4 regions of the Agrobacterium burrii genome follow, and region 1 is predicted to be linked to each of the others. Evidence: predicted binding sites of a transcription regulator. Region 1 holds the regulator's gene; each other region holds the start of a gene.
What was found. The regulator LexA, encoded in region 1, represses DNA repair genes until DNA is damaged. The targets are predictions, from matches to a motif close to TGTTCNNNNTGTGTTCNG.
Positions count from the first base shown of each region.

Region 1 (7,229 bases):
CCGCGACCATCGCGCTCGTATCCACCTATGCCTGGTGGAGCCGCCGGCACAACGATCGCGAGCGCCTTTTCATCGGCCGCAAACCGGCATGGATCACGGTGTTTCAAACGGCGGGCGCCGTCATTGGCGGCGTCATCACCACATCGCTGATTGGCGGCCTTTCGACGGCGATCTATTCGGCCGAGCATTTCCATCGTGTCACCACCTATGGACTTTTCGCCAATCTCGCCGCCATGCCGCTAATGTCGCTGATCGTCATGCCCTTCGGCCTGCTCGCCATGCTGCTGATGCCGTTCGGGCTCGATGCGCCGTTCCTGAAGGTTATGGGTTATGGCATGGCGCTCGTCATCGAAGTCGCCAATGAAGTGGCGTCCTGGGGCGGCAGCGCTGCAACGGGGCGGCCGCATGAGTGGTTTATCGGTCTCGGCTCGGCCGGCTTCCTGCTGCTGACCTTACTGCGCAGCCGACTTGCGCTGCTAGGTATTCCGCTTCTTGTCTTCGCTTTCGGCCTGTCGGCGGCCACGGCCTATCGCGATGTCCCGGATCTGCTCATTCACGAGGAGGGGGAACTGGTGGCGTTGCTGGAAGACGGCAAGGCCTATACGACAAAAACGCGACCGCAGGGCTTTGTATACGGCCAGTGGCAAAGGGCGCTGCTGCTGCCGGAACAGCCCGTGCCGCCGGTCATTCTTAAAGCGAATGCCGCAGTAACCAGTGTAGGCCTGACCACAAAATCAAAGCTCACGCCGGAAGAGATGAGGGTGGTGACGCGGCAGATGACGGCGGCGCTGAAAGATGCGGCACCCGGCGTCTTCACCTGCAGCAAAGGCATATGGTGCGTGGCGCGCGCCGGCAGTGGTGAATGGATTGTCGTTCTGGAAGACGGCCGGTTTGCTGGAAAAGCCTGCGACATCGCCGATATTGTCGTCGTTTCCCGCAGGACCTCGTTTTCACAATGCCGCTCAGGAGCGCTTCTGCTCAACCGCGATATATTGCGGCGCATTGGTTCAGTGGAAATAAACTTTGCCGGAAGCGATCAGTCTGCGGTCGTGGGACGGCTGCGTGCGGCGATTGCCGGGGCGGACAGGCCATGGAGCGAGCACCGCTATTACGACTGGAAAAGCGACCGTTTCGAATATGAGGTGCCGGAACCGGTCAGGCAGTTGCTGGCGTCGCAATAAACGCCGCCAGCATGGATCCTCAGACCTTCACACGCAGATCGGCAGTCAATTCACCAATGCCGCTGATTTCCTGTTCATGCGCCGCGTCGCGCCAGATCTCCTTCAATCCGGCTTCATACCATTCACGCATGGCGGGCAGGGCGAGCAGCCGATCGCAATAGGCTTTTGCCGCAGTCGAGAGCTCAGCGCCATAGGTCTGGAAACGGAACGCGACCGGGCAGAAGAAAGCATCGACCGCCGTGAATTTCTGACCGGCAAGATATGGGCCGCCGAATTTTGTCAGACCTTCGCTCCAGAGCACATCGATGCGCTTTATGTCTGCCGCAAGTCCAAGATCGCCATCCTTCGGCTTGACCCGAATACCGACTGACATCGGATAAAGATTGCGCAGCGAGGAAAAGCCGGCATGCATTTCACTCGCAGCCGAACGCGACCATGCACGTGCCTGCTTGTCGCTCGCCCAGACGCCCTGATGCCGTTCGGCGAGATATTCAGCGATAGACAGCGTTTCCCATATCGTCACGCCCTCATCGACAAGGCACGGCACCTTGCCGGTTGGCGAAAAGCTGGAAAAGGCGACGCCTTCGCCGAACGGAACAAGTTTCTCATCAAAAGCGATACCGAGCGTGCGCATCAACACCCACGGCCGCAGCGACCATGAGGAGTAGTTCTTGTTGGCGATATAAAGATCGTACATGGCTTATCTCCCGGATATGACGCGCATTTCTATACCTGTCGGGGCATGATGGAATATCGAAAATAATCAATGACACCCATAAATCGCGTTGATGAATGGCAGGGGCTTTGCACCGCGTGTCACCATTTGGCGGCAGCGCCAGGCCAGCCATATCCCTCAAGCGTAAACGACCTCACGCGACCAAAAGCCCACGGTATATGACGCAGTGGTGACAACACGCCGGAGAGAAGAGCGCGACAAGGATATCCATATGAGACTGGAACTGATCTCTACCAGACAGGTTGCGTCCGTCTGCGGGAAGGATAAGCTTTCCCGACACTCACATAGTCTGCCGAATTAGGAAATTGCCGTCATCTTCGACAGGGTTAGCCTCATGACGATGCCTGTTTCGAGAGGATGACGGCGAATTCAGATCAATGGTAACGACGTATAAGCCCGACCAGCTTGCCCTGAATTTTTACCCGATCAGGCCCGAAGATGCGGGTTTCATAAGCGGGGTTGGCTGCTTCAAGCGCGATGGAAGCACCCTTGCGGCGGAAGCGTTTCAACGTCGCTTCCTCATCATCCACCAGCGCTACGACGATATCGCCTGGATTGGCGGTATTGCTGTTGCGGATGATGACAGTATCGCCGTCGAAAATACCGGCCTCGATCATCGAATCGCCCTTGACCTCGAGCGCGTAATGTTCGCCCGAACCCAGCATGTCCACCGGCACGGCAACATCATGGGTGTTGTTCTGGATGGCGGAAATCGGCACGCCGGCGGCGATGCGGCCCATGACCGGCACGGTGACCGCCCCGCCGAGATCGTTGGCCGGAGCCTTTGGCGCTGGTGCGGGTTCCGGCGTCTTCGGTTTGCCAAGGCTGCCTTCGATGACGCTTGGCGAAAAGCCGCGTTGCGGCCTCGCGCCCGGCGTATAGGCCTCCGGAAGCTTGATGACTTCAAGCGCCCGCGCCCTGTTAGGTAGCCGGCGAATAAAACCGCGCTCTTCGAGGGCGGTAATCAGCCGGTGGATACCGGATTTGGAAGCAAGATCGAGTGCGTCCTTCATTTCATCGAAGGAGGGCGGCACGCCGGACTCTTTCATTCGTTCATGAATGAAGAGAAGCAATTCCTGCTGTTTGCGCGTGAGCATGAGGAAAACACCCTTGAGAATCGTCGTGGAGATCGTGAAACAAATACAGAACGAACACTATATGTTCCATATGTGTTCCGCAATCCCCTAAAATTTCGTGAAGCTGCTATCCGTTGTTTTGATGATTTGCCTGAAAGCACGAAATTGTGCTTTTCTGCCTTTCGGACCGTTCCGGCATCGCTATGCCGGATGTGAGAGCAGGAAGCAGGAAAATGACGAAAGCATACCGTGTCGACCATCTCGTTCTGCCTGTGGATGTCCTTGGCATTGCCGTTAATCGCCTTGGAAACCTTGGGTTTACGGTAGCACCAGCGGCTCTCCACCCTTTCGGCACGCAGAATGCCTGCGTTTTTTTCGCTGACGGCACCTATCTGGAACCTCTCGCAATTGCTAACCCGGCTAACTATAATGCCTCGATTGACCGGGGAAATGTGTTCACCGGGCGGGATCAGGCCTTCCGGAAACATGTCGCAGGGGAGGGATTTTCCGCTCTGGTCGCTGCAACACAGGACGCTCCTGGCGATCACGACCGATTCGTAGCCTCAGGCATTTCGGCCGGAAATGTCTTTGAATTTTCGCGGCCGGTCAAAATGCCTGATGGTTCGCAGAGCGAAGCGGCCTTCCGGCTGGCTTTTGCAGCCAGTGGTTCCGCTGCGGATTTCTTCCTGTTCAGTTGCCAGCGGTTGCAGGCCCTGCCGGGCGACCGTTCAGTGCTGGAGAGCCATGCCAATGGCGTTTCCGGCCTCAGCGAGATCGTCCTGTTTGCCGGTGGTGATGTGAATGCGGTGCGGCTGATCGAAACTGTTTTTGGCTGTGATGGCAAAGTGTCCCCGGATGGTGATGTGGTTTTCGCAACCGGCAATGCCCGCATAAGATTGACGCAAAATCCAGTCTTTGGCAGACATGCCTTTAATGCTCCCGAAGAGGGCGGCGATGGATTGCGCGGCGCAGGCATCGTCTTTTCCGTTCGCGATCTTGCCGTGACAGAAGCAGCACTTGCTGCTAATGGCGTGTCCTGCGCAGAAACGGGCGGCCGGCTGGTGGTGCCCGCAGCACCCGGTCAGGGCGTTGCCTTCGCCTTCGAGGAAAAATGATGAGCGTTACGAACAATCTCAAAGTCACCGCCGGCGATGGCGCCAGCAAGGTTTCCTTTTCCAATACCGAGCGTTTTTCGCTGATTGCCGGCCCCTGCCAGATGGAGAGCCGCGAACATGCCTTCATGATTGCGGGCGTGCTGAAGGAGCTTTGCGACAAGCTTGGAATAGGCCTCGTTTACAAATCCTCTTTCGACAAGGCGAACCGCACCTCGCTTTCCGGCAAGCGCGGCATAGGCCTTGACAACGCGATGCACGTTTTCGCCGATCTCAAGAAGGAATTCGGCTTTCCTGTTCTGACCGATATTCACACCGAGGAACAATGCGCCGTCGTCTCCGAAGTGGTGGATGTGCTGCAGATCCCGGCTTTTCTCAGCCGCCAGACCGATCTTCTCGTTGCCGCCGCCAAAACCGGCCGTGTCATCAACGTCAAGAAGGGCCAGTTCCTGGCGCCCTGGGACATGAAGAACGTGCTGGCCAAGCTCAATGAGAGCGGCAACCCGAATGTGCTCTTATGCGAGCGCGGTGCGTCCTTCGGTTACAACACGCTGGTCTCCGACATGCGCTCGCTGCCGATCATGGCGTCGCTCGGCGCGCCTGTCGTCTTCGACGCCACCCATTCGGTGCAGCAGCCGGGCGGGCAGGGCGGTTCGACGGGCGGTCAGCGCGAGTTCGTCGAGACGCTTTCGCGTGCGGCGGTCGCTGTCGGTGTCGCCGGCCTCTTCATCGAGACCCATGAGGACCCGGACAATGCACCATCCGACGGCCCCAACATGGTGCACCTGAAGGACATGCCGAAACTGCTGGAAAAGCTTCTGGCCTTCGACGCGATCACCAAAGCCTAAGGGGCTGGCGCGGTTTGTGCCAATCGATTTTAAATGGCGGGCGCTCCGTTTCTGCCGCCCGCCGTCATTGTAATTTCTTCGTCATCGTCTAAGACAGGCGACGGAAAATATCTGTTCCATTCCCAAGGGAGAGACCATGACTGCCATTACCGATATCATCGCGCGCGAAATCCTCGACAGCCGCGGCAACCCGACTGTTGAAGTCGATGTTTACCTCGAAGACGGCTCCATGGGCCGTGCGGCCGTTCCTTCCGGCGCCTCCACCGGCGCGCATGAAGCGGTTGAGCTGCGCGATGGCGGCAAGCGTTATCTCGGCAAGGGCGTGGAAAAGGCGGTCGAAGCCGTCAACACGGAAATCTTCGACGCCATCGGCGGTTTCGATGCCGAAAACCAGATCCAGATCGACCAGATGATGATCGCGCTTGACGGTACGCCGAACAAGTCGCGCCTCGGCGCCAACGCCATCCTCGGCGTGTCGCTCGCCATCGCCAAGGCTGCGGCCGAAGCTTCCGGCCTGCCGCTTTACCGTTATGTCGGTGGCCCGAACGCGCATCTGCTGCCGGTTCCGATGATGAACATCATCAATGGCGGCGCACATGCCGACAACCCGATCGATTTCCAGGAATTCATGATCCTGCCGGTCGGCGCGGAAAACATCCGCGAAGCCGTGCGCATGGGTTCTGAAGTGTTCCATACGCTGAAAAAAGAACTGTCCGCACAGGGCCACAACACCAATGTCGGCGATGAGGGCGGTTTTGCACCGGGTCTGGAAAGCGCGCCGGCTGCGCTCGATTTCATCATGAAGTCGATTGAAAAGGCCGGTTACCGTCCGGGCGAAGACATGTATGTCGGCCTCGACTGCGCATCGACCGAATTCTTCAAGGACGGCAAATACGTTCTCGAAGGCGAAGGCCGCACGCTGGAGCCGGGCGCAATGGCTGAATATCTGGCCGAGCTTGTCAACAAATACCCGATCATCTCGGTTGAAGACGGCATGGCCGAAGACGACTGGGAAGGCTGGAAGACGCTGACCGATCTCGTCGGCAACAAGTGCCAGCTCGTTGGCGACGATCTGTTCGTCACCAACTCTGCGCGTCTGCGTGACGGCATCAAGATGGGCGTTGCAAACTCCATCCTCGTCAAGGTCAACCAGATCGGTTCGCTCTCCGAGACGCTGGATGCGGTGGAAACCGCGCACAAGGCCGGCTACACCGCCGTCATGTCGCACCGCTCTGGCGAAACGGAAGATTCCACCATCGCCGATCTCGCTGTCGCGACGAACTGCGGTCAGATCAAGACCGGCTCGCTTGCCCGTTCCGACCGGCTCGCAAAGTACAACCAGCTGATCCGCATCGAAGAGATGCTCGGTCCGCAGGCTGCTTACGCCGGCCGTTCGATCCTGCGCGGATAATTCACGCTGGGGTTTGGCGACATGGCCCGCTGTCTGGCGTGCCATGGTTGGCCAGATGCATATCAATGCATGAGACGTCCTCCTCGGGCTTGACCCGAGGATCCATCCACAATCCCGCTTGTGGATCCTCGCCTCAAGGGCGAGGATGACTGTGAGGGGGATATGTCTCCCGGCAAATCCAGCCCGCCTTCCGGCGGGCTTTTTCATGCCCCTTTGCCGATCGCGATTTAAGGTCAACGGATAGTTAAACAATCCGCTTTAGTCTCGAGACTCACACTGTGCGTTTTAAGGCTTCTCTCCGGCATGTGGACCAGACATCATAAAAAGAGACGATTCGGCCGATTGATCGTTCCGGCCATCACGATCGCTTTTCTCTCTTATTTCGGCTATCATTCCATCCATGGCGACTTCGGCCTGCAGGCGACGGAGCGGCTGGAGCGGCAGCGCATTGCCAGAACGGCGGAGCTCGCAAAGCTCACACAATCGCGTGTGGCGCTGGAGCGGCAGGTGGAATTATTGAGTGACGGCTCGCTGGAGCGAGACATGATCGATGAAATTTCGCGTTATCAGCTGAATATGTCCCGCACGGACGAAATCGTCATCATGAACACATATTTCTAATTAACCGAAATCAGGTTAATTAACGAATTTTGATTTATTCACAGCATCTTAGCGTGAATATGTGCCATGCGTTTATAGCATTGCTGCATGGCATTTTCTTGCATATGGTGCGCGCCAATCTATCCGTTCAAATAGCAACTCAGGGAGGGATGAATGGCGCCGCGAAAACCAGCGACCGTGTCCGGCCGAAAGACAACGGCAAAGGCTGCAACCGAATTCACCGGTAAGAACAGCCCGGACTTCG
Region 1 is NZ_JAFLNA010000001.1:426,357-433,585, forward strand. Features, by position in the region: gene JZX89_RS02250 (ComEC/Rec2 family competence protein) at 1-1,181, shown strand, start outside; gene JZX89_RS02255 (glutathione S-transferase family protein) at 1,201-1,878, opposite strand; gene lexA (transcriptional repressor LexA) at 2,292-3,014, opposite strand; gene JZX89_RS02265 (VOC family protein) at 3,227-4,108, shown strand; gene kdsA (3-deoxy-8-phosphooctulonate synthase) at 4,108-4,953, shown strand; gene eno (phosphopyruvate hydratase) at 5,090-6,364, shown strand; gene JZX89_RS02280 (FtsB family cell division protein) at 6,668-6,985, shown strand; gene pdhA (pyruvate dehydrogenase (acetyl-transferring) E1 component subunit alpha) at 7,139-7,229, shown strand, end outside.

Region 2 (7,229 bases), on a different contig from region 1:
CCTGGCGATGGCGAATCGGAGGCCGCGCAGAAGAAAACGGCTGGTTTCCAGATAGGCGCGATAGGGCAGTACCGTAAAATAACGCCAGCGCGGCAGGCGGTAAATGCGCAGATTGTTCTGAATCTGGCTCTCCCCATCCGCATCCTGCGTGGCGCAGAGCGGGTAGATGAAAGCCCCCTTCAGGCCTGCCAGATATTCCAGATCGAATGCGATATCATAGGCCAACCGCATGGGGATCAGTTTCGATATCCATTTTCCGGCGCGACGGTTGACGAGATAGGCGCCTGAGCCTTTTTCCCGCGTCAGGGCAATGGCCAGCGAACGGCCATTGGAAAGCGGGCGAAACGGGAATTTGCGACCGTTGCTGACTGTCGTCAGCCGCAGCAAATCCCAGTAACCACCGTTCAGCACCGCCTCATCGATTGCATTCAGAAAATCATTGTCGAAGACCACGTCGTCTTCAAGGATGAGCGCGATATCGGCGTCGCCATCCATGAATTTATTGGCGCAGGCGACATGGCTGAGATAACAGCCGATTTCCGGCGGTGACGTGCGCCGGCCATGCATGAGCATGTAGGAAATCTCGCTGAATTCCGGGATCGGATAATTCAGTTCGCGGCCATTGACGCCGGCGATACGCACCGCCTGCAGCCCGATCGCGTCGAGCCGGGCAGTCATATCCTCAAGGCGCTTGGTGGCGCTATCCATGTTGATCAGGAAAACGGCAAGCTTGCGCTGGCTTTTCGGTAAAATATGCAAAGCGGTCCTCGCCCGGTTTTCACTGTCGTGTAGCAATTTCTTTATTGCAACGGCATGACGTGGGCTATGGAAAAAGCTGTCTTGAACCTGTCTTAACCGTTCGAATCAAACCTTTTCCACAAATCCATCCAGCACGCGCTTTTGTCCGGCGCGGTCGAAATCGATGGTCAGCTTGTTGCCCTCGATGGCGGAGATATTGCCGTTGCCAAACTTCATGTGGAAAACGCGGTCGCCGACGAAGAATTTCGACGGGGTATCGGCAACGGACTTGGCCACCAGCTCGCCATCAATCGTGCGGGTGCGCGGGCCGCTTTCGCCATAACCGATCCGCTCGACCGCATGGCCGGAGCGTGTGCCCCAGTTATCGCGGGTGGCGTCCGACTTGTTGGCCTGCGCCCGTTTCCAGCCGGGGGTGGAATAATTATTGGCGAAGGGTTCCGCCTTGTCGAAGCGGGACTGACCGTAGCCGCCGCGCCCGCCATAACCGCCGTAATTGCTGTCGGATGCCGCGACATCCACATGGGCGGGCGGCAGTTCTTCCAGAAAACGCGAGGGCAGGGTGGATTGCCATAATCCATGGATACGCCGGTTCGACACGAACCAGATATGGCAAAGCTTCTTGGCGCGGGTGATACCGACATAAGCAAGACGGCGTTCTTCCTCGAGACCGGAGCGGCCGCCTTCGTCCAGCGCCCGCTGATGCGGGAACAGGCCTTCTTCCCAGCCGGGCAGGAAGACGGTGTCGAATTCCAGACCCTTGGCGGAATGCAGCGTCATGATGGACACGGCATCCAGTTCCGCATTCTGTTCCGCGTCCATGACAAGCGCGACGTGTTCGAGAAATCCGCGCATGCTTTCGAAGGATTCCATCGAACGGATAAGTTCTTTCAGGTTCTCCATCCGTCCGGGGGCTTCCGCCGTCTTGTCGGCCTGCCACATGGCGGTGTAGCCGCTTTCGTCGAGGATCTGCTCGGCAAGCGTGGTGTGCTCGGTATTTTCCAGGAGGCCCTGCCAGCGGCGAAAATTCTGCACCACATCGAACAGCGCTTTGCGCGCCTGTGGCTTCAGTTCGTCGGTTTCGATGATGTCAGCTGCCGCCGCCAGCATGGGAATATCGCGGACACGGGCATAGGCGTGTAGGGCGCTTTTAGTGGTTTCGCCAATGCTACGCTTGGGCGTGTTGACGATGCGCTCGAATGCAAGGTCATCGGCCGGTTGGCAGACAACGCGAAAGTAGGCCATGGCATCGCGAATTTCGAGGCGCTCATAAAAACGCGGACCGCCGATGACGCGGTAATTGAGGCCAAGCGTGACGAAACGGTCTTCGAATTCGCGCATCTGGAAGGAGGCGCGAACGAGGATGGCCATGTCGTTCAGCTTATGGTTCTTGCGCTGGAGCTGCTCGATCTCCTCGCCGACGGCGCGGGCTTCCTCTTCGGAATCCCAGGCGGCATGCACCATGACCTTTTCGTCATCAGGGCTGCTGCGCTCGGTGAACAGCGTCTTGCCGAGACGTCCTTCATTGTGGGCGATCAGATGGCCGGCGGTGCCGAGAATATGTTCGGTGGAGCGGTAGTTGCGTTCCAGCTTGATGACCTTTGCACCGGGGAAATCCTTGTCGAAACGCAGGATATTGTCCACTTCGGCCCCGCGCCAGCCATAGATCGACTGGTCGTCGTCGCCAACGCAGCAGACGTTTTGCGGTTCGCCTTTCGGGCGCTGCGCAAGCAGCCGCAGCCACATATATTGGGACGTGTTGGTGTCCTGATATTCGTCGACCAGAATATAACGGAACTTCTGGTGATATTCGTTCAGGATATCGGTGTGACGACGGAAGATGCTGATCGGGTGCAGCAGCAGATCGCCGAAATCGCAGGCGTTCAGCGTTTTCAGCCGGGCCTGATAGGCGGCATAGAGTTCGCGGCCCTTGCCATTGGCGAACGCACGGCTGTCGCCCTCCGAAATATCCGGCGGCGTCAGGCCCTTGTTCTTCCAGCCGTCGATCATGCCGGCGAATTGTTTGGCCGGCCAGCGCTTGTCATCAAGACCTTCGGCCTGGATGAGCTGTTTCAAAAGCCGCACCACGTCATCGGTATCGAGAATGGTGAAATCCGATTTCAGGCCGATGAGTTCGGCATGGCGGCGCAACAGTTTGACACCAATGGAATGGAACGTGCCGAGCCACGGCATGCCCTCGACTGCGCCGCCGACCAGAACGCCGATACGTTCCTTCATCTCGCGGGCGGCCTTGTTGGTGAAGGTCACGGCAAGGATCTGGCTGGGATAGGCGCGGCCGGTCGCCAGAATATGGGCGATGCGGGTCGTCAGAACGCGGGTCTTGCCGGTGCCGGCGCCGGCCAGCACCAGAACGGGCCCGTCAAGCGTTTCCACTGCCTCGCGCTGTTCCGGATTGAGGCCGGAAAGATAATCGGGTGTGGGCCGCGCCTGATCGCGTGCCGCCATGGCGCGCGCGGCAATGCCAAGCCCACCGCCCTTGCCGGCATCGGCGTTGTTCGTCGCCTTGCGCGGCACCTCAGGTTCTTCATCGAAGAACGGCATATCGTCAAAACTGTTGCTCATGCGGCCCAATGTAGTGATTCGGGATATAAAGGCCAGAACCGTGTTCTGCTTTTATTCCGGTATCGTCAGTCAAAACGCCTATTCCAAGGCATTTTCTTCGTCTCAAGCCTGCCTGTCGGCGTCGAAAGCGGCATCAACAGGCAATTGCAGCGCTACGGCAAGCTGGTTGGTCTTGGCGGCAAGGGCGATGACCCGCATCAGATCGGCATGTTGCTCGCGGGTCATGCCCTTGGCTTTTGCGGCCACCGTGTGGGAATGGGCGCAATAGGAGCAGCCATTGGTGACGGAAACGGCGATATAGAGCATTTCTTTGACCACGGGATCGAGCGCCGAAGGTGTCGCCATCACGGCCTTGACCTCGGCCCAGGTCTTTTCCAGCAGATCAGGATCAAAGGCGAGATAGAGCCACATATTGTTGATGAAATCCGATTTGCGGGTGGTGCGGATATCATCGAACACGGCTTTGACGCGCGGGTCGGCTTGCGGGTTTTCGGCTTTCGTCACGGTGCTCATGGCTTCCTCCGGGAATGGTTTTCGGCTTTTAGAGTAACCGATCGGCGGAGATTTGCGACAGAAACGGTTGCGCGATGCTTTCCGACGAAAATTCATCACAAATTACAATTATGTAAGGAACGGTTTTGTGCGTTGCCTTCGTTAAGGCAAGCAGGAATACTTTGCGCGTTCCAACGGGGTTCGGTTTGGAACTCCATTTTACTGAGCGGATCAACCGGAGAAATATATGCGGGTCTGGAAACAGGTGGGTGTCAGTGTTGCCGTGGTGGGAGCGGGGCTCTGTCTTTGGGGCTTTTATTCGCCCGAAGCCCGCAATGTTCTCGCTGCTATCGGGCTTGGCAAAATGCCGGCCGGTGCGATCGAGGTTGCCGCATCCGGCGCCGGAAGCCCTAGCACGCCAGCGGGCCAGAATGCCGGCGGTGCGCGTCGCAACAGCAACGCGACTCTGGTGGTGATGGCTCCCGTCAAAAAAGGCACGGTCAATGATCGCCTGAATGCCATTGGCAACGGCGAGGCGATCCAGTCGGTCGTCGTCATGCCGCAGGTCTCCGGCACCGTTTCGGAAATCCGCACCTCCTCCGGTGCCCGCGTCGTGAAGGGGCAGGTCCTTGCAAGGCTCGATGATGAGGAGCAGGTGATCGAACGGGACAAGGCGCAGGTCACGCTGCGCAGCGCGGTTGAAAAATCCAGTTCCTATAAGAACCTGAAATCCGTCTCCCGTCTTGACGTGCTGGATGCGGAGATTGCCGAAGAGGCTGCCAAACTTGCGCTGAGCACTGCTGAGCTGAACCTCAAGCGTCGCGACATCGTCGCGCCGATCGAAGGCGTTGCGGGTATCGTCGCTGCCAACATCGGTGACAATGTCACCACGCAATCGACCATCGTCAGCATTGACGACCGCTCCGAAATTCTCGTCAATTTCTGGGCTCCCGAGCGTTTCGTAACCGCGATCAAGGTCGGCATGCCGGTGGAAGCGACGTCGATTTCCCGGCCCGGTGAGACCTTCAAGGGTGAGATCGAGGCCGTCGATAACCGCGTTGACGAGGCAAGCCGCACGATCCGTATCCGGGCGAAGTTTGGCAATGAGAAGGATGAGCTGAGGGCCGGCATGTCCTTCGGCGTCACCATGCGTTTTGTCGGCGAAACCTATGCCTCGGTCGATCCTCTGGCCGTGCAGTGGGACGCGGAAGGCTCCTATGTCTGGCGCGTTGCCGACAACAAGTCGCACAAGGTGCGGGTACAGATCGTGCAGCGCAACCCCGATGCGGTTCTGGTCAAGGCCGAGTTGGCGGAGGGCGAGCCTGTCGTGATCGAAGGTCTGCAGCGTGTGAGAGAAGGCGGCGCGGTCCGTGTCGGCAATCAGCCGAAGCCTGAAGAGGTTGCCAGCCAATGACGACGCAACCGCCTGCCGGTCAAGATTCCAAGATCGCCTTTACCGCCTTGTTCGTCCGCCGGCCTATTCTGGCGGCGGTTCTCAACACTTTGCTGGTTGTTGCCGGCCTTGCCGCGCTGGTCGGCGTCGAAGTGCGCGAACTACCTGATGTCGACCGACCGACGATCAGTGTCAGGACCACCTATGAGGGGGCGGCACCCGAGACCATCGATCAGGAAGTGACGCAGACCATCGAAGGCGCTGTTGCGCGTGTCAGTGGCGTCAAATCCATCTCTTCCAATTCGCAGTTCGGCACAAGCCGTGTGACACTGGAATTCGGCGACAATGTCGATCTGCCGGTTGCCGCAAACGACGTGCGCGATGCCATCGGCCGCGTCACCAACCAGCTGCCTGACGATGCCGACGAGCCGCAGATCATCAAGGCGGATTCCGACAGCCAGCCGATCATGCGCCTTGCCGTCACCTCGACCACGCTCAGCATGGAAGACCTGACCAAGCTGGTGGATGACGAGATCATCGACCGTCTGGCCGCCGTCGACGGCGTGGCGGACGTGGAGCTTTACGGCGATCAGGAAAAGGTTTTCCGCGTCGATCTCAATCAGGCGGCACTTGCCAGCCGTGGGCTGACGGTCACGGATGTTTCGAACGCGCTCGCGAGTGCTGCCCTCGACGTGCCGGCGGGATCGCTAAAAAGCACGACGCAGGACATTGTCGTGCGCGCCACGGCCAGCCTGACGAAGCCCGAAGATTTCTCCAATCTTTTGATCAAGAACAATATTCGCCTGAGGGACGTCGCGACCGTCATGCTGGGTGCGGATGATGAATCCACCTCGCTGCGTTCCAACGGCGTGCAGGGCGTCGGTCTCGGCGTCATCCGGCAGGCGCAGTCGAACACGCTCAGTATTTCCACGGGCGTGAAGGCCGCTGTTGATGCCATGTCGGCCAATCTGCCGGAAGGCACGCGTATCGTTGTCACCAGCGATGACGCCGTCTTCATCGAAGGCGCGCTGCACGAGGTCGAACTGGCGCTCGGACTTTCCGCGCTTATCGTCGTCGTGGTGCTTTACCTGTTCCTGCGCGACTGGCGCGCCACACTCATTCCCGCGATCACCATGCCAGTGGCGCTGATCGGCACCATTGTCGCCATCTATATGGTCGGCTTTTCGGTCAACATCCTGACGCTGCTCGCCATCGTTCTGGCGACCGGTCTGGTTGTCGACGACGCCATCGTGGTGCTGGAAAACATCGTGCGCCGCCGCACGGAGGGGATGGGGCCGCGGGCCGCAGCCGTTCTCGGCACGCAGGAAGTCTTCTTCGCGGTCATCGCAACGACGGCGACGCTTGCCGCCGTGTTCATTCCGCTTTCCTTCCTGCCGGGCCAGCTTGGAGGTCTGTTCCGTGAATTCGGGTTTGTGCTGGCCTTCGCGGTGGGCTTGTCTTCAATTGTGGCTCTGACGCTTTGCCCGATGCTGGCCTCGCGCATGCTCAAGGAAGGGTTGAAGGAACCGACGGGACCGCTTGCCTGGTTCGGCAATGTCTTTGCCTCCACCTATAAGACGACGCTTGCCGCCTGCCTCAACAATCCGCTGATCGTCATCGTCGTGGCGCTGATCTTTTCCGGCCTGTCGTGGATCGCCTTCGGCATGATCCAGAACGAGCTGACGCCGCGCGAGGACCGCGCCTCGATCATGATGCGGGTCACCGCGCCGCAGGGCGTCAGCCTCGAATATACCCGCGACCAGTTGCAGCGGATCGAGGAAAACCTGAAGCCGCTGCGCGACAGTGGCGAAATCCGCAATATCTACTCCATCACCGGCATGAACGGTTCGTCCAATACCGGTTTCATGGTGCTGACGCTCGCCCCGTGGGCCGATCGTGAGCGCACGCAGAACCAGATCGCTACCGACGTAACCTCCGCTGCCAACAGCGTACCGGCGCTGCGCGGCAATGCGATGCAGCCGAACAGCCTCAGAATTCGCGGTGC
Region 2 is NZ_JAFLNA010000004.1:163,884-171,112, forward strand. Features, by position in the region: gene JZX89_RS09660 (glycosyltransferase family 25 protein) at 1-759, opposite strand, end outside; gene JZX89_RS09665 (ATP-dependent helicase) at 865-3,339, opposite strand; gene JZX89_RS09670 (carboxymuconolactone decarboxylase family protein) at 3,442-3,852, opposite strand; gene JZX89_RS09675 (efflux RND transporter periplasmic adaptor subunit) at 4,079-5,245, shown strand; gene JZX89_RS09680 (efflux RND transporter permease subunit) at 5,242-7,229, shown strand, end outside.
Region 2: the regulator LexA is predicted to act here: its motif matches at 3,381-3,398, upstream of JZX89_RS09665 (ATP-dependent helicase).

Region 3 (7,229 bases), on a different contig from region 1:
CAAGAGCATATCGCCCGAAGTCGAGCCGACCCCGACGATCTGCGTCCGCGATCTTTCTTCCGCGATCTCCAATCCGAATTCCGATATCGTCGTGCTCGATTTCACGACCAGCGCGAACTACCTAAAGGGGCACATCCCGGGTGCGTGGTTAGCGCTACGCTCCCAGCTCCCGGAAGCGATCAAGCGCGTGCCTCCCGCAAATACCTACGTCGTCACATGCGGCACAAGCGCGCTCGCCATTTATGCCGCCGTCGACCTCAAGAAACTGATCGATGTTCCAGTCCTCGTTCTTGAGGGCGGCAACGCTGCCTGGAAGGCTGCCGGTCAAATCCTGGAAACCGATGAGTCCCACCTCGCATCACCCCGCATCGATCGCTATCGTCGGCCCTACGAAGGCACGGACGCCCCCGTGGAGGCTATGCAGGCCTATCTCGACTGGGAATACGGACTGGTCGCGCAGCTCGATCGCGACGGCACGCACTTCTTCAACGTCATCTGAGCAGGACCGCACCATGAGCGACGACCATCACCACGACCACCATCACTCGGACCATTGGAAGCACAACGGGATCCGTGTCATCAAGGGCGACCAGCTCGATTCCAACACGGCCCAGACGCCTGGCATGTTCCGGCAGGCAGCCGTCAATCATGCCCGCGTCGGCGCACAGAAAATCTGGGCAGGCACCGTCGCAATCGAGCCGAACGCCAAGACCGGGGTCCACCACCACGGTGCGCTCGAAAGCGTTATTTTCGTGATCCGTGGCAAGGCCCGTATGCGCTGGGGGGATCATTTGGAATATGTCGCGGAGGCGGGACCAGGCGACTTCATCTTCGTGCCGCCTTACGTACCGCACCAGGAAATCAATGCCGATCCTGACAACGTGCTCGAGTGCGTCCTGGTGCGATCGGACAACGAGGCAGTCGTCGTAAACATCACGGATGTCGATCCTGTAGAGAAGCCGGAAGAGGTTTATTGGGTTGATCCAATACACCGCCATCCGGATTGACAGAGAGAAGCGGCCCACCATGCGCCGCTCACCCCGCTGGACCTCGTCCAGCGACGCTTCGGTGTTGACGGTCGTGAACAAGTCGACAGAGAAGGTTTCGTAGGCCGTAAACCGGCCGGTGATGATCAAAAGCGAACTGCCGATTGCTCCATCGGGCAGTCTGCTCCCATGTTCGACTGCGGTGCGTTGACACGCCATTGCTCAGAATTGTGATAAGCGTGACCCCGAGTAAAGTGCGCTGTGCGGCGCCAACCCCACCCTTCAGCGCCGTCGCGCCGACACCGGCGCGGCTCATCTGATGGTGCGCGTTCGCAATGCCGGCACGGTCGACGAGGCGCGACCCGATCCGGCAAGCTGCTCGCCGTTCTGAGAAAGACGGCGGCGGAAGGCTGCTATGTCTATGCGTTCGATGCCGGAGCACTCAGTGATCGACACGCGCCTGATCCCCATCGCCTTGAATTTTGATCCCGGGTGGAAAGCGAAGGCGACCAACCAGCCTAAACATTAAAATGGCGTTCTGGGTAGGCGGGTTGGTCGCAAAACTGATAACGCTGTCCTGTCTGGCGAGGCGCCATGCTGATCGTCTGAGCTCTAGCCTCAAAGCAGACTGCCCTGTTCCACGGGCTCTCCGGATTTGGACACGATCGTGGATCCGTACGGTTCGCGCGACGAAATGATCAACGCATCATCTGGCAAAGGCCGTGCCAGATCTTTGGCTTCGTCCCATGGCGCCTGCATCCACACCTCGGTCTCCTCTTCGGTCAGGAGAAGAACAGGCATCGCCTTCTCATGGATCGGCTTCACGAGATTGTTGGGATCAGTGGTCAAAAACCCATAGAGGTCGTCGGTCGTCGGCCCATCCTTCACCTTCCGGACGCTCTGCCATTGCGGGACATGGATGCCGGCGAAGAACATCAGCGACTTTTCCTCGTCGCGCGCAAACCAGGCGTTCGGCACGTTCCCGCCGGGTTGCTGGCTGGCGGGATCGGGTTCGGCGAAGCTGGTGACCGGGACGAGGCATCGGTGCTCGACACCAAACCATCGTTTCCAGTGTGGGAAGGTGAGCTTGCGGACGTTGGTCGTGCCGCGGTCCGCCTCCATGCGGATGAGCTCTTCAAGATCGGCGGGCTTCCCTTTGGCTTTCAGTTTTTCGGCCTTGGCTTTGGCGGCCTATTCCAAGGTGAACCGCGGCGAGGGAAGACCCCAACGCGCATGTGCCAATTGTGTCCTTCCATCAGCGGTGTTGCGGACAATCGGTCCCATCTGATCGGGGTTCATTTGATAGGCTGGCATGAGGTTGATGAGGCTCTCGGCGTCCTGAGCCCATTTTGAAACCCAGTCCTTGTCCTCCATCCGATAGAGATTACACATGCGGCCCCTCCGCTTCGACCAAATACGGCTACTCTAGCGCATGTCGCTTGTTTCGCTAGTCGAGCTGGTAAACGTCGGCATTGTCTTGCCGTTCCCGCAGGCCCTTGTACGACGGATGACGGAGTTTCCCGTCCGATGTCCAGGCGCGAAACTCGATCTCGGCGATCAGGGTAGGCTGGACCCAGACAATGTCGGCAGTTCCGGAATGGGGCAGGGGCGGCTGCTTTCGCTTCCATCGCAGCGTGTCCAGTATCTTCCGCAACCGGATGATCTCGGCTCCCTTGAAGCCCGTGCCGACGCTTCCGACGTGGACGAGATCGCCATCGCGGTAGGCGGCAAGCGCTAACGAGCCGAAGCCGGCTGGGTACGATGCGGACCTCTCATAGCCGACGATGAAGAAAGCCTCGCTCTGGATGCATTTGACTTTTACCCAATCCCCGGTCCGGCCCGAACGATAGGGCTGATCGAGGCGCTTGCCGACGAGGCCTTCCAGGCCGAGGCGGCAGACATGCTCAAGCAGGACAGCTGGCTCGGCATCGAGTGTTTCTGATATCCGAATGGCGCTGGCTTCATTCGTTGGGCCGTTTATCGTGTCCTCGAGAAGGTGTCGGCGCGAACGGTATTCAACACCGCGCAGATCGTGCCCATCCAGATAAACAAGATCGAAAGCGTAAAGAACGGCGTGGGAGGCGCGCCTGCCAGCTTGTTTGCCGGATGCACCCAGCGATTGCTGCAGCAGCCCGAAATCCGGCCGCCCCTCATCGTCGAGCACGACGGCTTCCCCATCGATGATCATCGTCGCCGGCCCCAGCGCTCTGGCGGCCTGCTCTATGGCCGGAAACCGATGTGTCCAGTCGTGGCCGCCGCGGGTAAGGATCCGGATCCGCTGGGGCTCGATATGGACCGCAAGGCGATAGCCATCCCATTTCAGCTCCCAACTCCATTCGTTTCCGGTGGGAGGCTTAGCCTTCAATAGGGCCAGCGCCGGCTCGACGCGATCAGGTATGGGATCGAAGAGGAGCTGTGGTTGAGCTGGATTACGCTTCCTGCGCGGCTTTGAGCGGATCGGCGGCTCGGTGTCGCGAAGGAGGGGTTTTGATCTCGGAGGCCTCGTCATCCGGCCAGTTCATCAGAAAAACCTTAATAATACTGTGACTATCCCTATATTGTCCCCGCTATTCACCGATCAGGACATAAGACTGTAGAAGCCAGCGAAATTTCTTGGTCGCAGCTATTCACCTGATTCTCATGAAGAATCTCGAACTTCTAATGTTCGGAACAATACTCGTACGTTTTTGCCGCCTTGACTCCTTTCTCATATGGGAACAAAAACAGAACATTGACATTTGCACGACATGAAGTCGCCCTGCCAACACGACCTTGAAGGGAGCCGTGAACAATGACTGCTGCCCGCGAAAGGGTAATCTGCAATCTGCGGGAGCGTATTGCATCGCTCGAAACCAGCACGGCGAAAAAAGCCGGTTGGTTGCCATTTGGCGTGCCGGATATGGATGCGGTTCTGCCTGGCGGCGGCCTTGCTCATGGCGCGCTTCACGAATTTGCCGGTGGTGGATCGGGCACCGTCGATGGTGCGGCCGCTGCTCTTTTTGCAGCCGGCATAGCGGCACGGACGAAGGGGCCGATCGTGTGGTGTCTGACGCGACCAGATCTGTTTTTCCCCGCGCTTGCGCAGGTCGGACTGCATCACGACCGGATAATCTTCGTCGAGTCCGACAAGGAGGAAGACGTGCTCGCCAACATGGAGGAGGGGCTGTCCTTTGGTGGGCTCGGCGCCGTCGTCGGTGAACTCGTTCGCCTGCCGATGGTCAGCTCGCGCCGCCTGCAGCTGGCGGCCGAGCGCACGGGGACAATGGCATTGGCTGTGCGTCGTTGGAGGCGGCAGACAGAGGCCAATGATTTCGGGCAGCCGACGGCGTCGACCACGCGGTGGCGGGTGAGCGTGATGCCATCGGAGGATTTGCCAGTGCCGGGTGTGGGGAGGGCCCAATGGTTGCTGGAATTGATGCGCGTGAAAGCGGGTGAATGTGCTGAGTTTCTCGTGAGGGCGTGCGATGACAAGGGTTGTCTCGATCTATCTTCCGGATCTGCCGACGGATCGCATTCGTCGCGCCGATCCATCCATTCCGCCTGAACAGGCGATCGCGGTGATCGCCAGGAGCGGCTCGAAACGCTGGGTATCGGCGGCCGACGCAGCCGCCAGACAAGCCGGCGTTCATGTCGGCATGCCGGCTGCGAAAGCACAGGCGCTGTTTCGCGGCCTGATGCTGGTCGATGCGGATCCTGCTATGGATGCCGCAGCACTCGAACGCATCACCCTCTGGGCGCTGACGCTTTATTCCCCAATCGTCGCGGTCGATGGGATCGACGGCATCGTCATGGACACAGAGGGTGCCGATCACTTGCAGGGCGGAGAGCTGCCGATGGTGACGAAGATCGCCAATCAGTTCCTAGCAAGGAAACTCACTCCCCGGGTCGCGATCGCCGACACCTGGGGTGCAGCACACGCCTGCGCCCGTGCCATCAGCCGCGAAACGGTCATAGTGCCTTCAGGTGAGACCGTCCGCGCCGTCGAGAAGCTGCCGATATCGTTGCTGCGCCTTCCCGGGAACGTCGTCAGCGATCTGCGCACGCTTGGCTTCCAGACCGTCGGCGAATTGGCCAACACGCCGCGCGCGCCGCTGACCCTTCGTTTCGGCCCGGAGATTGGCCGGCGGCTGGACCAGATGTTTGGCCGCGCCTGCGAACCGATCGATCCGATCCGCACCGCCGAGCTCATCGAGGTGAGCCGCGCCTTCGCCGAACCAATCGGTGCTGCCGAGACCATCGACAAATATGTCGGCCGGCTGGTCGTGCAACTGATCGAGGAGCTGCAAAGGCGCGGCCTTGGTGTTCGGCGCGCCGACCTGATCGTCGAGAAGGTCGATGGTGTCAGGCAGGCAATCCGTGCCGGCACGGTGAAGCCGGTGCGCGATGTCGCCTGGCTGACGAAGCTGTTTCGCGATCGAACGGAGAAGATCGAGCCCGGGTTCGGGATCGAGAAGCTCACCCTGGTGGCGGTGATGGCCGAGCCGCTGGAGGAGCGCCAAAAATCCTCCTCGCTGGTCGAGGACGAGGTCACCGACGTCACACCGCTGATCGATATCTACGGCAACCGCGGCCAGCGTGTGTATCGGGTGGCGCCGGTCGCCTCCGACGTGCCAGAGCGCTCCGTCCAGCGCATCAGTCCTGCTGCCGATCCGATCGAGGTCACCTGGGTCAGCCATTGGCGCCGGCCGGTTCGGCTGCTGGCCCATCCGGAGCTGATCGAGGCCATCGCCTTGCTGCCGGACCGTCCACCGGTCTCGATCACCTGGCGCGGCAGGCGGCGGAAGGTCAAGCGGGCCGATGGCCCCGAGCGGATTTTCGGCGAGTGGTGGCAGCGCGACGCCGAGATGGAGGCGGTGCGCGATTACTTCGTCATCGAAGATGAGGCCGGCGAGCGTCTCTGGGTGTTTCGCTCCGGTGATGGCATCGATCCTGACACCGGAAGCCACCGCTGGTTCGTGCACGGGATCTTCGCATGAGCTATGCGGAGCTGCAGGTCACAACGCACTTTTCCTTCCTGCGCGGAGCAAGCTCGGCGCAGGAACTGTTCGAGACCGCCAAGGCTCTCGGTATTGAAGCCCTCGGCGTGGTGGATCGCAATTCACTGGCCGGAATTGTCCGGGCGCTTGAGGCGTCGCGCGCTACGGGGTTACGCCTCGTCATCGGTTGCCGGCTCGATCTCGCCGACGGCATGTCGGTGCTGGTCTATCCGACCGACCGGGCTGCCTATTCGAGGCTGACCCGGCTCATCACGCTCGGCAAGTCGCGCGGCGGCAAGAACAACTGCCTCCTGCACTGGGACGATGTCGTCGCCTACACCGACGGCATGATCGGCATTCTGGTGCCGGACCTGCCGGATGACCTTTGCGGGATCCAGCTGCGCAAGATGGCCGAGCTGTTCGGCGATCGCGCCTATGTGTCGCTCTGCCTGCGGCGGCGGCAGAACGACCAGCTGCGCCTGCATGAGATTTCCAATCTCGCCACGCGGTTCAAGGTACGGACGGTCGTCACCAATGATGTCCTCTTCCATGAGCCAGGCCGCCGGCAGTTGCAGGACATCGTTACCTGCATTCGCACCCGCACGACGATCGACGAGGTCGGTTTCGAGCGCGAGCGCCACGCCGACCGCTATCTGAAGCCGCCGGAAGAAATGGAGCGGTTGTTTCCGCGATACCGGCAAGCCCTCGCGCGAACCATGGAGATCGTCCGTCGCTGCACGTTCTCGCTCGAGGAACTCACCTACCAATATCCGGAGGAGGCGATCGTGCCGGGCAAGGATGCTCAGGCCTCGCTGGAACATTATGTCTGGCAATGCGTGCCCGACCGCTATCCGGAGGGACTACCGCCCGACGTGTTGAAGGTCGTGCGGCACGAGCTCGATCTCATCCGTACCATGAAATACGCCCCGTATTTTCTGACCGTCTTTTCGATCGTGCGTTATGCCCGGTCTCAAGGCATTCTCTGCCAGGGGAGGGGCTCCGCCGCCAACAGTGCCGTCTGCTACATCCTCGGCATTACCAGCATCGATCCCTCGACCAACGACCTTCTGTTCGAGCGTTTTGTATCCCAGGAGCGCGACGAGCCGCCGGACATCGATGTCGATTTCGAGCACGAGCGGCGCGAGGAGGTGATCCAGTGGATCTATCGAACCTATACCAGAGAAAAGGCAGCGCTCTGCGCCACCGTGACGCGCTACCGGGCGCGCGGCGCGATCCGCGATGTCGGCAAGGCGCTCGGCCTGCCGGA
Region 3 is NZ_JAFLNA010000013.1:84,702-91,930, forward strand. Features, by position in the region: gene JZX89_RS21695 (rhodanese-related sulfurtransferase) at 1-499, shown strand, start outside; gene JZX89_RS21700 (cupin domain-containing protein) at 513-1,007, shown strand; gene JZX89_RS21705 (hypothetical protein) at 1,299-1,442, opposite strand; partial or broken gene JZX89_RS21710 (SOS response-associated peptidase family protein) at 1,605-2,378, opposite strand; gene ligD (non-homologous end-joining DNA ligase) at 2,434-3,495, opposite strand; gene JZX89_RS21720 (ImuA family protein) at 3,778-4,530, shown strand; gene JZX89_RS21725 (Y-family DNA polymerase) at 4,451-5,962, shown strand; gene JZX89_RS21730 (error-prone DNA polymerase) at 5,959-7,229, shown strand, end outside.
Region 3: the regulator LexA is predicted to act here: its motif matches at 3,700-3,717, upstream of JZX89_RS21720 (ImuA family protein).

Region 4 (7,229 bases), on a different contig from region 1:
AACCGTCTATGGCCTTGCCGCCGACGCGACCAATCCGGCTGCCATCACCCGCATTTACGAGACGAAAGGCCGGCCGCAGTTCAATCCGTTGATCTGCCATATGGCCGATATTGCCATGGCGGAGCGTTATGCGGTTTTCGACCCCATTTCGCTGAAGCTTGCGCAGGCCTTCTGGCCCGGCCCGCTGACGCTGGTTCTGCCCCTGAAACCGGAAAGCGGCATTCACTCGCTGGCGACGGCCGGGCTTGATACGGTCGGCATCCGCGTGCCGCAGGGTTTCGCCGGTGACCTGATCCGCCGGTTCGACAGGCCGCTGGCCGCCCCCAGCGCCAATAGTTCCGGCAAGATCAGCCCGACAAGTGCCGCCCATGTGGAGGCCGATCTCGGCCAGAAGATCAATCTCATTCTTGATGGCGGGGCAGCCTCCGTCGGCGTCGAATCCACCATCGTCAAGGTGGAAGAGGATGGCCGGGTGCGGCTGCTTCGTCCCGGCGGTATCGTCACCGAAGACATCGAGAGCGTTGCCGGCCTGCGGCTGGAACGGCCCGAAAAAGCCTCTGCCGCCATTGAAGCGCCCGGAATGCTGGCGTCGCACTATGCGCCGGGCGCCACTGTGCGCCTCGATGCCGCATCGGTTTTCCCCGGTGAAGCACTGATCCGGTTCGGCGGCATTGCCGTTAAAGGCGAAGAGACCGCCCGCACCGTTCTCGATCTCAGCCCCGCCGGCGATCTTGCCGAGGCCGCCGCCAATCTGTTCGATTATCTGAAAGCCGCCGATGCGACCGGCGCGAAAACCATCGCCATTACCGCCATTCCCACGCATGGTCTCGGAGAGGCTATCAACGACCGCCTTTCCCGCGCCGCCGCGCCGAGAGGCTGACGGCACTCAACCCCTTTCGCCCATGTTTCAAACGACAGCGAGACGCCCATGACCACCATCCCCTCCTCCGACATCCTCGACCGCTTCACCGCCATTGTCGGTGAGAAAAATGCGGTGCGCGACCCGGCGGAAATGGCGCTGCGTCTGGTGGAAAATCGCGGGCTTTATCGCGGCGTCTCACCCTTGCTGCTGAAACCCGGTTCGGTTGAAGACGTTGCCGCCATCCTGAAGCTCGCCAGCGAGACCGGCACACCCATCGTGCCGCAGACCGGTAATACCGGGCTTGTCGGCGGCCAGACACCCCGGGCGGAAGGCACCGACATCATCCTGTCGCTGGAGCGCATGAACCGCATCCGCGATATCGATCCGGTCGCCAATGTCATCGTCGCCGATGCCGGCTGCATTCTCGATGACATCCATAAGGCAGCGGAGACGGTGGAACGGATGTTCCCGCTGTCGCTCGGCTCGCAAGGCTCCTGCCGCATCGGCGGCAATCTCGCCACCAATGCCGGCGGCACGGCGGTGCTTGCCTATGGCAATATGCGCCAGCTGTGCCTCGGGCTTGAAGTCGTCCTGCCGACCGGCGAAATCTGGAACGGGCTGCGCCGGCTGAAAAAGGACAATACGGGTTACGATCTGCGCGATCTCTTCATCGGTTCGGAAGGCACGCTCGGCGTCATCACCGGCGCGGTGCTGAAGCTGTTCCCCAAGCCGCTCGGTCATCAGGTGGCTTTTGCCGGGCTCGGCTCCACCGAAGACGCATTGAAGCTGTTCGAAATGGCCTCAAACCTCTGCGGCACGGCGCTGACCGGCTTCGAACTGATGCCGCGCATCGGCGTCGAATTCACTACGAAACATATTCCCGGCGTGCGCGACCCGCTGCAAACGCCGCATGACTGGTACGCGCTCATCGATATCTCCACCTCCGATTCGGCGGAGACAGCCGAGACGATGATGCAATCGCTGCTGGAGCGCGGTTTTGAGGCTGGGCTGGTGGCAGATGCGGTGATCGCCGCGTCAGAAGCCCAGCGACAGGCGCTGTGGCACATGCGCGAAAGCATGTCGGATGCGCAAAAGCCGGAAGGTGGCTCGATCAAGCATGACGTTTCCGTCCCGGTCTCGAAAATACCGGAATTCATGGCAATGGCGGAAAAAGCGGTGATTGCCGCTATTCCCGGTGCCCGCGTCTGCGCCTTCGGCCATCTCGGCGATGGCAACATCCATTACAATATTTCCCAGCCGGTGGGTGCCGACAAGGCCGAGTTCCTCGGCCGCTGGCGGGACATGAACGAGATCGTCCACGGTATCGTTCTGTCGCTTGGCGGCTCCATTTCCGCCGAACATGGCATCGGCCAGCTAAAACGCGACGAGTTGGCCGCCATTCGGCCCGGCATCGAAATGGACCTGATGCGGCGCATCAAACACGCCTTTGACCCCGCCGGCATCATGAACCCCGGCAAGGTGCTTGCCGCCGGGTAGATAGGCGATTGGCAGGGTTGACGCGGGCGGTTTTCGCCGCCCGCTTTTCGTGACGATAGGGCCAGTTCAAACTAACGGGCGCATTCGATCAATTTCTGAAGACCGCCCCAATTGTCGAAATGCGTTTTTCCCATTGCTGCAATTTCAGCCCGCCATTTTTTAGCGTCAACGGTCGGATGAGACGTCTTTCCGGGAAACACCACCGTAATAACCGGGATTGGATCTTTATTTTTGCGTTGGTCGGCAATGCCCGATTTCGCTCTCAGAACGCCACCCTTGTTCACCAGCGGATTGTTGCCGATATCCTGATGGAAGCGCACGGAAGCCTCACCGAGCTTGCCGCCGTCAGCATAAACCCCGTAAGCGAAGCGCTTGGTCGCCGGGCGATAGACCACGGCGATATCGCCGTCCTTCACGCCATATTTCTTCACGAAGCTGCTGGACAAAACAACATAGGGAATTTCGTTGGCATCGACCCAATGCCTTTGTGTTCCTGCCGGTCCATCGGGAACCGAAACAGATGTTTCGGTGATAAAAGCCTTGCCCGGCAAGGGATCGCCAGCTTTTTGAATTATCGGCTTATTGTTCTCATCTTTCGAAAAGCCAAATATCCTGACCTTCGAATAATCGCCCGTGGCAACGGCTTTCTTCCAGGCATCCTGGCATTTTTTTTGCCATCCCTTCGGGTCCGTATCGGGCGTTGAACCGACAGCAGTCAGCCCGTCGCAAGTATAAGACAGCCCCTCCCCGTTCACGAGATAAGAGTTGGGCGCCCCATCGGCATCGACCTTGAGTTCCTTTGTGGAAAAAACGACGCCTCCCGTTCCGCACAGGGCCTGAGACAGGGCAGTCGTTGGCAGCGCCAATAGTGTGGCAGCGCAAAAGACAGCGTGAATTTTCGAAGAATTCGACTTGAAAAATCCGTATGACATGCAACCCTCCCCCTACAAAACATGTATAGGTTGCATTTATTCATTCAGAAGTCGAGTCCAGTCTTACTCAGGGTCAGAATCTGGTGTCTCCACGCCATTTCCGCCCGTTTCAATCTTCAGCTCTTCAGAATTACTTCTTCCAGAAGCTTCAGGATTGCGGGCTAGCCCGACGGCCGGGCGGTCCAGGCGGGAACCAGTTCCGCATTCAGGCGGCGAGGTTTTTGCGCATGGACGAACTGCGTCAGGCCCATGCCGGATTTGGCAATCGCCACCGCATGTTTCTTGGGCATCAGGTAGCCATATTCCAACGGCGGCGGGCGGCGCATGATTCGGCTGAAAAACGGACGTTTGTGATAACGGGACGGGGAAAACTGCGCCGGTTCCGCACATACCGTCACATATTCCAGTATTTCCTCAATCCAGCCGCTTTGCGGCCGCCCACCCGGCTCCACCAGCAATATCCACTGTCCACGCGCAGAGCGCATGACATCTTCAATGTCCCATTGCCCATAAAAGCGGCAACCGGCGGCATCGGCGACACGCGACGATCCATCGCGCGAACCGTGATCAAGGATCACCACATCGCTTACAAGCCCTTCCACGGCACCGGTTACAAGCGCAGACAAGGTATGCGCCAACTCCGGTTCCTGATCCCGGCATTCCATTATGACTGTCAACATATGCATAGCTCTAACGCATCGCACAATAAATTGCCACTGCACCCGTCACGGTAAAATCCGCCATTTTCCATACGGACCACCATCCCACCCACCTGCTGGATCAGCCCGCAATGCATCTCGCACACAATATGGGGCATCTCTGACACAATATGGAATGAGAGCGGATTTGTGTTTTTTGTTCTTGTATTGTTCTCATTCTTGAGTTAGGAATTTAATCATCGAAGAGGTGATGAAAGCCTGCTCGAACGGAAACGGTTTAGGGTGTTTTGCGGGCCTTCAGGCGCGCGGCGCTCGGGAGCATCCAGATGAGAAACCATACGCTTTCGAGGCAGGCTGCCTTCCAGCCGAGCCATATGCCAGATATTGCCAATGCGCTGGCCGATGCATCGGGCCTGCGGATCGAGATCGACCGTCGTCGCGGCCGTGGTGCCGGGATCAATCCGGATGGACGCTTCGAGGCCCTGCAGCGCGAGGTTTTCGACGATGGCTGGCAGACACTCGAAGACATGCCGGAATTCCGCACCGAGGTGCAGGTGGAAAAGCCGCGCAGCATCATCACCAGCAACGATTCCCCCGACATCCCCTTCGACCGCTCCATCAACCCCTATCGCGGCTGCGAACATGGCTGCATCTATTGTTTCGCGAGGCCTACACACAGCTATATGGGTCTTTCAGCCGGGCTGGATTTCGAGTCGAAGCTGTTCGCCAAGCCGGATGCGGCCAAGCTTCTGGAAAGAGAACTGGCGAAACCGGGATACAAGCCGCGGGTGATCGCCATCGGCACCAATACCGATCCCTATCAGCCGATCGAACGCGAGTGGCGCATCATGCGGCAGATACTGGAAGTGCTGGCCAAGGCCGACCATCCCGTCGCCATCGTCACCAAATCGGCGCTGATCAAGCGGGATATCGACATTCTGGCGCCGATGGCCAAAAAGGGTCTCGCCAAGGTCGGCATTTCCGTGACGACGCTGGATCGCAAGCTCTCGCGCAATATGGAGCCACGCGCCGCCACCCCGGAGAAGCGGCTGGAAGCGGTCAAGGCGCTGACGGAAGCCGGCATTCCGGTCGCCGTGATGATGGCGCCTGTCATTCCGGCGCTCAACGATCATGAGATCGAACGGATCCTGGAAGCCGGCAAGGCCGCCGGCGCGACCGAGGCGTCTTACGTGCTGCTGCGCCTGCCGCTGGAGGTGAGCCCGCTCTTCCGCGACTGGCTGCTGCGCAACTATCCGGACCGTTATCGTCACGTCATGTCACTGGTGCGCTCCATGCGCGACGGCAAGGACTACGACGCGGAATTCGGGAAACGCATGAAGGGCGCCGGCCCTTACGCCTGGCAGATCGGCAGGCGTTTCGAAATGGCGACGAAACGGCTTGGCCTCATCCGCCGAGGCATTCACCTGCGCGACGATCTCTTTGTGCCGCCGGGCGGTGCAGGGGTGCAATTGTCGCTGCTTTGAAAAACGGACGCTGAAAACATCCTGCCTGATCGAAGCACCACACAGCGCGTGCGGCGATATCAGGCAGAACACGACAAGGAGCGCTGGCCTCTTCCCTTCTAGCGGCCACACTCCCCATGAAATGCCCGGCGGGTTTTCCCTGGCCAGCCGGACATCGCCCCCCCGGAACCGCCGCCTCGCGTGCGATCATTTTTCCTCCGCCGCCCCGCTGGAGGATCAAAGGTCATGATGACCTCGAAGGCACAGTGAGCCATGCCCCTCGACCCGGCTCACCGTGCTGTCATCGCCCGCCTCCGGGGGCTTGCAGGAGATCGGGTGTGTGTGCAAGTTTCGCCGCATGAAACGCCGCACCGCACCCGATTCTCCTGCCCTCTTCGATCTTGCCGATACCGGCCCGGATTTCTCTTTCGAGCTTGAGGCAAAAAAGAAAGGCCTCTGGCCCGTGGCAGGCACGGATGAAGCGGGCCGCGGGCCGCTCGCCGGCCCGGTGGTTGCGGCCGCCGTCATTCTCGATCCGGACAATATCCCTGAGGGTATGGATGATTCCAAGAAGCTGACGAAGCTGAAACGGGAAAGCCTCTTCGTCCAGATCATGGAAACATCGATCGTATCGGTCGCTTCCTCCGGCCCCGGCCTGATCGACACCATGAATATCCTGCGCGCCAGTCTCGACGCCATGCGCCGTGCCGTACTCGGCCTCGAAACCTCCCCCGCCCTCGTGCTCGCCGACGGCCGTGACAAGCCGCCGGGCATCACCTGCGAAGCCAAAGCCGTCATCAAGGGCGATTCCCGCTCCCTCTCCATCGCCGCCGCCTCGATCATCGCCAAGGTGACCCGCGACCGGATGATGGAGCGCGCCGGCGTGGTGCATTCGTCCTATGGCTTTGAGGGCCATGCGGGTTACGGCACACCGGCCCACTTGCGCGCCATTGAAAGCCACGGCCCTTGCGCGCTGCATAGGATGAGCTTTCGGCCGTTGAAGCGGGATTGATTCGGACTGGGAATTTGAGGTCAAGCTATAACCTCCGTTATTAGATCGCTGTTCTGCGGTCCGGTTTTAAGCACCGAAGAAGAACTGGTCGTCATTCACCGCAACAACCACTTCCGGCCCATTGCCTTCGACTGGCTATGATTCCCTCGACTAAGAAGTTCAGTTCTGCAAATTTCCTCTCAGGTATGAAACAGGTTTTTTTAATGGTCCTGTCTGTGGTCTATTAAATCTCTTTTGCCGCTAACAGATCTTCGATCCGCTGCCTTATGTCATCATCCGTCTCAAGTTCCTTCAGCCGCCTTAATGCAACAAGTGCTTCATGCGGCCATTGTTTTCGATCCCAACTGGATAGAGCCCGAATTGACATGTTACGGTTTCTTACCACTGGGCTTTGCAAGCCGGCAGAAATGAAGGCCCAACCTTTTCCGGGAAATTTTCCAAGATCCTGTAAAATGAAATCTAAAGCGGCATGCGCTGAGTATCCTGGGCCGAGGCCCATTTCGGTGCTCGGGCCTTTCGCAATTTCACCGAGAGGAATGCATTTCAAGCCAAGCTTGAGCACTTGATCAATACGATCTACATCGGAGCTACGCATCAAATCCCACCAATATTCCTCACCCGCTTCCGTGCGAGCATAGAAGTAAGGCCATGGATCGATACCAAATTTCTGGCTTACCCTGCTTGCGTTCCAGAATTCTTGCCTGTCACCGACGTCCAAAGCACCGCATATCGCGGGCTTCCAATGATCTTTCGCGAGCAGGTCAGAGACACTTCTGGATACGTGATCGACCGCGTCGGCGGACC
Region 4 is NZ_JAFLNA010000009.1:264,371-271,599, reverse strand. Features, by position in the region: gene JZX89_RS18040 (L-threonylcarbamoyladenylate synthase) at 1-880, shown strand, start outside; gene JZX89_RS18035 (FAD-binding oxidoreductase) at 929-2,359, shown strand; gene JZX89_RS18030 (glycoside hydrolase family 75 protein) at 2,431-3,291, opposite strand; gene JZX89_RS18025 (glycosyl transferase) at 3,453-3,971, opposite strand; gene JZX89_RS18020 (PA0069 family radical SAM protein) at 4,277-5,434, shown strand; gene rnhB (ribonuclease HII) at 5,772-6,425, shown strand; gene JZX89_RS18010 (hypothetical protein) at 6,649-7,229, opposite strand, start outside.
Region 4: the regulator LexA is predicted to act here: its motif matches at 4,148-4,165, upstream of JZX89_RS18020 (PA0069 family radical SAM protein).